2 linked regions of the Teredinibacter purpureus genome follow. The protein of the gene in region 1 interacts with the protein of each later gene in a pairwise test. Links are inferred from orthologs where the notes say so. Each region holds a gene or a part of one and is shown on either strand. Other genes may lie near its edges.

The links.
Region 2: the proteins of H5647_RS06685 (region 1) and grxD interact in binary tests that used the Escherichia coli proteins (3 or more experiments, as listed by UniProt). The link is inferred for Teredinibacter purpureus from one-to-one orthologs.

Annotation. Positions count from the first base shown.
Region 1 is NZ_CP060092.1:1,499,305-1,502,452, forward strand. Bases 251-3,068 are described here. They hold H5647_RS06685 (BolA family protein), read left to right. Parts: upstream 251-1,447; coding sequence 1,448-1,690; downstream 1,691-3,068. Other genes in these bases: H5647_RS06675 (calcium/sodium antiporter), read right to left, coding at 251-351; H5647_RS06680 (MlaC/ttg2D family ABC transporter substrate-binding protein), read left to right, coding at 638-1,303; murA (UDP-N-acetylglucosamine 1-carboxyvinyltransferase), read left to right, coding at 1,740-3,002. Also shown: more of H5647_RS06675, read right to left, coding at 1-250; hisG (ATP phosphoribosyltransferase), read left to right, coding at 3,072-3,148. UniProt on the Escherichia coli protein: Involved in cell resistance against acid stress.
Region 2 is NZ_CP060092.1:4,515,777-4,518,909, reverse strand. The notes cover bases 75-2,877. They hold grxD (Grx4 family monothiol glutaredoxin), read left to right. Parts: upstream 75-1,208; coding sequence 1,209-1,547; downstream 1,548-2,877. Other genes in these bases: H5647_RS20145 (endo-1,4-beta-xylanase), read left to right, coding at 1,727-2,869; H5647_RS20155 (acetylornithine transaminase), read right to left, coding at 75-743. In the rest of the region: more of H5647_RS20155, read right to left, coding at 1-74. UniProt on the Escherichia coli protein: Monothiol glutaredoxin involved in the biogenesis of iron-sulfur clusters.

The sequences.
Region 1 (3,148 bases):
CAACAATAATATAGGGAGTTCGTGGTGAAGTATGTGCCGTTGAACGGGAATAGTTGCCACAATGGTGGTAGCGGCAAGCACTAAGCCAATGTTGGCAATGTTTGAACCCAGTGCGTTGCCCACCGCCAAGTCGCCGGCACCTTTCAGTGATGCACTAATGGACACCATTATTTCAGGGGCGGAAGTGCCGAATGAGACAATGGTGAGGCCAATAATGAGTGGCGCAACGCCAAGTGATCGAGCAATAGACGCCGCTCCACCGACAAAACGATCGGCACTCCAGATAAGGCCTACGAACCCGATCAGAATGGCAATAGTCACCTGAGCGATAAACGGTATAGATTCCAGCATAGAGCGTGTGTCTCGATTTTTTAAAGTGTGCAACCGTCAAAAACAGCTGTTGCCGAACCAGCTCATTCTTTAAAATGACGTTTTTTAGGCCTTGCTAGGCACCGCTGGCACTTGAGTTTTGACGAAAGGCCGCAATCTTATAGCGGCCGCTTGCCTATGCGCAACGTCAATCAGCTTATATTCAGTTTTCTCCCCTTATTATGGGGATCTGTGAACTTGCACGCGAACCTTCGCTCCAAGTTTTTTGTTGTAAGCATTATGTATTCCGTTTTTAAGGAGGGAGTTCGTGAATTCACCTGTTGTTAGTATCCCCAATCCACGCGGTTCTATGTCGTTATTTTCAACCGTTTTGGTTTTTGCCGTTTGTTTGATGGCACCTTTGTTGGGGCATGCTCAGCCAAATAACGATAGCCTGTTGAGTGAACCGAGTAAGGTTGTTGAGACGCTTACACGTCAGTTATTAGATGTGGCGCGTAATGGTCAAACCCAATTAAAAGAAAACCCTGAAGATTTTTATACCGACATCGAGTCGGTATTAGAGCCTATGGTGAGCTTTCGTTACATTGCAAAAAACGTCATGGGGCCGGCCTATTGGAATCAAGCCGATGACGCACAAAAGCAAGCCTTCTTGACTGTTTTTAAGCGTAGTTTGGTTGAAACCTACGTAAAAGGTATGTCGCAAAATCTAGACTACGATATAGCGCTCTTACCGGATAAAAGTACGGTTGACTCGAGGGTTGCGAAAATTGTTCAAAAAATTACCAGCCCAGAAGACGCTACGTTGATCGTTTATTCGTTAGGTTTAGGGACGTCGGGTCAGTGGAAAGTGCTCAATGTTGTGTTAGATGGTGTTAATTTAGGTAGTACATTTCGTGGGCAATTTGCGCAAGCTATGAAAGATAATGGCGGCAACCTTGATGCTTCTATTGCTGGATGGGCAGGTAAAAGCTAAAGCTTCGAGAAAGTACATGACTAGATTCCAGTAAAGCGGGTGCTATGCACCCGCTTTTTGATTAAAATGGCGGCCCTTTGAACGGTGTTGGATAAAATCAGCGCCGTTGTAGTCACAGATGTTCACTTCCTAAAGGCCCCGTTCATGCAGCCAGATGAAATCAAATCCGTATTGGAATCTTCTATAGAGCAAGCGCAAGTGGAGGTTTCCAGTGATGGTAGCCACGTTAGCGTTGTTATCATAAGCCCCGCTTTCGAAGGCTTAACCCCCGTCAAAAAACAACAGCTCGTATACTCTGTACTGCAAGACGCTATTGCCAGTGGCGCCATTCATGCTGTGCAGATGAAAACTTACACGCCCGCTCAATGGGCGGCGCAGAACGCTTGATCTAACCTTCGCACGCGTTTTGAGGTGCAACAGTCGGTAGTAATATTGTATGGATAAACTGATTATTCAAGGCGGCCCAAAGATCTGTGGAGAGATACGTATCTCCGGTTCTAAAAATTCGGGTTTGCCTATTCTAGCGGCGACGTTGTTGGCGAATGGGCCAATGAATATCTGCAATTTACCTCATTTAAACGATATCACCACTATGTTGGCGCTTTTACGCTGCATGGGGGTCGGCATTACGATAAATGAAAATATGGCGGTAGAAGTTGACCCTACCACCCTAACGGACCATGAGGCGCCTTATGAACTGGTTAAAACCATGCGCGCGTCTATTTTGGTTTTAGGGCCTACCTTGGCCAAATTTGGTAAGGCCGATGTATCTTTCCCCGGTGGCTGTGCCATTGGTAGTCGTCCCGTGGATATACATTTGCGTGGTTTAGAAGCGATGGGCGCGGAAATTGAAGTGGACGGTGGTTATATTCGTGCACGTGCACCCAATGGTTTGAAGGGTACGCACTTTGTAATGGATGTGGTTACCGTTGGCGGCACAGAAAATTTACTTATGGCTGCGACTTTGGCTGAAGGTACCACCATTCTAGAAAATGCTGCCCGAGAGCCGGAAGTTGTCGACTTAGCAGAATGCTTGGTGGCAATGGGCGCAAAAATTACCGGTATTGGTTCGAACCGTTTAGAAATTGAAGGTGTTAAAGCGTTAAACGGCTGTACTTATACCGTTATGCCAGATCGGATTGAAACGGGGACCTATCTCGTTGCCGCAGCGGCCACGGGTGGTTCGATTAAATTGCGTGATACTCGAGCCGATATTCTCACCGCGGTTATACATAAGCTGGAAGAAGCCGGTGCTGAAATTTCGGTTGAAGGCGATACTATTTCGCTTGAAATGCATGGCAAACGGCCAAAAGCGGTGAACTTACGAACAGCTCCGTACCCGGCGTTTCCAACCGATATGCAAGCGCAGTTTACGGCCATGAACGCTGTTGCGATTGGGACATCGGCTGTTACTGAAACAATTTTCGAGAACCGCTTGATCCAAGTCCATGAGTTAAACCGCATGGGTGCCAACATAACGCTCGAAGGCAATACGGCTTTAATTACCGGTGTTGAACGTTTAACCGGTGCTCCTGTAATGGCCACGGATTTACGCGCATCGGCTAGTTTGGTTATTGCGGCCATGACCGCTGAAGGTGAAACCTTAGTGGATCGAATTTACCATATCGATCGTGGCTATGAATGTATTGAAGAAAAACTTCAGCAGTTGGGCGTGAATATTCGTCGCGTTCCGGGTTAAGCGCACACGCGCTCATTAGCCGTAAAATTGTAAACTTATCGAGCGTTTGCTCATAAAAGGAACAGACTTATGTCGCCACTAACAATCGCTCTAACCAAAGGGCGTATATTGAAGGAAACCTTGCCGTTATTGGCCGCCGCAGGGAT
Region 2 (3,133 bases), 3.0 Mb from region 1 along the record:
CCATTCCCCAGTCCTTTTGCCGTCGTGACAACATCGGGCAATATACCGTTATGTTGATAGGCGAAAAATTTTCCGGTGCGACCATTACCCGTTTGGATTTCATCCAAAATTAAGAGCCAGTCATTATCGTCACACAACGTTCTTAATTGATTCAAATAATCATCGGCGGGCACATTAACGCCGCCTTCTCCTTGAACTGGCTCAACCATAATCGCGACAGTGTTGGCGGTTGCTGCGCACTTAATTGCATCAATATCATTATAAACCACGTGAGTAAAACCGCTGACTAAAGGTTCGAAGCCGGCTTTGATTTTGGGGTTTCCGGTCGCGGATAGTGTCGCCATTGTGCGGCCATGGAAACTGTTTTCAGCGGTAATGACTTCCGGTTCCCCAATACCTTTTTGTTGGCCAAATTTACGAGCAATTTTTAACGCCGCTTCATTGGCTTCTGCACCCGAGTTGGAGAAAAATACTTTTTCCATGCCGGATAGCGTCACCAATAATTGGCCAAGTGCTTGTTGTGGCTCAATTAAGAATAGATTGGAGCAGTGCACCAATTTTTCGGCTTGTTCTGTAATAGCCTTGGTTACGGCTGGGTGATTATAGCCGAGGCCGCAAACAGCGATTCCAGAAAGTGCGTCCAAATAGCGGTTGCCCTCACTGTCCCACAAATAAGCACCCTCTCCTTTGATGAGGGTGGTTGTTCTTTCACCATATGTGTTCATAAGTGCGGACGCCGACATTTTGATACTCTCCAAAAACAAAACAGGCAGCGAAAGCTGCCTGAGTAAACGATCATTCTATAAACAAACACGCCATTTGTAAAATGATGATGACAGTGTATTTTTACGTGTTTAGGGTTAGATGCACGTTAAACAAAAAGGCAACACAAAGGGGAGAGGTTTAATCGATAAGTTGCGCGTGTTTTTTGTTCAAAGGCGCTTCATCGGGTTGGGTCCGTATGGTGAGAGCATAGTGGGAAATACTCGGCCTAATGTAACCGATTAGCCTTGCGCCATATTAATGGAGTGTAAGCATGGTGAGCATAAAAAGAAACTAACCGAATAGCGTTGATAGGCTGGAGTGAGTCGAGGTTGTGCCTATGCGACGAGCCGCTTAGCCGGCCAATTAGCAGTGGGAACCGCTCGGAGCCTGAGGTACAATACCTGACTAATTTCGTCGGTTAATGTAATAGAGGTCACACACCCATGGACGTCATGGAAACCATCAAAGGTCAGATTGAATCAAACGATATCATTTTATATATGAAAGGCTCTCCGAATGCACCGCAGTGTGGTTTTTCGATGAAAGCCTCTCAGGCGGTAATGGCTTGTGGTAAGCGATTTGCTTATGTCGATATCCTCTCGAATCCAGAAATTCGCCAAAACCTCCCTAAATATGCCAATTGGCCGACATTCCCGCAGTTGTGGGTGAAGGGCGAACTCGTTGGCGGCTGCGATATTATTCTCGAAATGCACGAAACGGGTGAATTAAAACCCATTATCGAAGCCGCAGCGCCCGATCCAGAAGACGACGCCGAATCTTAACGGTTCTTCAAGGTACGCCGTATTCATTCATAAATATTAATCGAAATATGCGGCTGTAGCCTTAGTTGCTCATTGTTCAGCCTGTGCTATCTGCGCAGGCTCATTCTCTGTTCCTTCCCTTTCTCTGCGCTATACTTTTTGCAATATTTTCCCGTTAAATTGAGGTAATACTAATCATCATGGCGATTTCTCGACGACAATTTTTTCTTCAGGCTACGGCGGCGTACGCTGCACTCCACTCCATTAAAGCGAATGCGTTGTCTACCGCGTTGGCTGAAACGGGGTTGAAGGATTTATATAAAGACGATTTCTATCTAGGGACGGCGATTGGAGCAAGTAAGCTCAAGGCCGGATCGCCTGACTTCTTAAAATTGGTGAGCCGAGAATTTAACGCGATTACGATGGAAAACGACATGAAATGGGAGCGTGTTAATCCTACCCCGGGGCAGTGGGAGTGGGATCTTCCCGATAAGTTTATGGCGTTCGGTGAACAACACGAAATGTATCGGCTGGGCCATGTATTGGTTTGGCATTCTCAGGTGCCGAGCTGGGTGTTTGAAAACGGCAAAGGAAAACCCGCAAGTCGAAAGGAATTGTTGGCGCGGATGAAAAACCACATCAATACCCTCGCAGGGCGTTATGCCGGCCAAATGAATGCCTGGGATGTCGTTAACGAGGCCGTTGATGAAGACAAGGGGTGGCGTAAGAGCCCTTGGTTCAACATTATCGGCGAAGATTTTATGGACTACGCCTTTAATTTTGCGCACGAGACGGATCCTAAAGCGCATTTACTTTACAACGATTACAATATGCAAAACCCTGCGAAACGTGAGTTTGTAGTGGACTATATCCGCAAGGCTAAAAAACGGGGCGTACCAATACAGGGCATTGGGTTGCAGGGGCATGTGGGGTTAGGTTTTCCCGATATCAAGGAGTTTGAAGCGAGTATTGAGGCCTATGCGGCAGAGGGTATGCGTGTTCATGTTACGGAGTTTGATGTTGACGTATTGCCTGTGGCATGGGAATTTATGGGTGCCGAAATATCCACAAATTTTGAATACTCAGATGAGTTAAACCCTTATGCGAAAGGCATGCCCGCCGCAATAGAACAGCAACTTAACGACCGATATGTTGAGTTTTTTAAATTATTTCTCAAGCATCGGGACAAAATTGAGCGAATTACGCTTTGGGGCACTGGCGATGGAGAATCATGGAAAAATGATTTCCCTGTTATTGGCCGTACTAACTACCCGTTGCTATTTGACCGAGAATACAAGCGTAAAGCCTGTTATAACGCCGTCGCTGCATTAAAACAAGGGTGAACACACCTTTTTAACGCGTTAATGTATTTACAAGAATAGTCGCCAAACCGGAGCAGTCTTTTTCTCCGGTTTTTTTTGGCCGCTATTTTAGTAGGCTTTTATGTGGCCGAGCATCACGGTTAACGTGTGCATTCTTTGTGGGCGGCGCGGCCACGCGGTATGTCTTTGTTTAGAATTAACTAGCGCTATTGAATGAAAAATGATGTGCGCCAGTTAGCATGCTAGACAATATTTGAATGTCCGTTTATTCTCTTTGCGTCAATA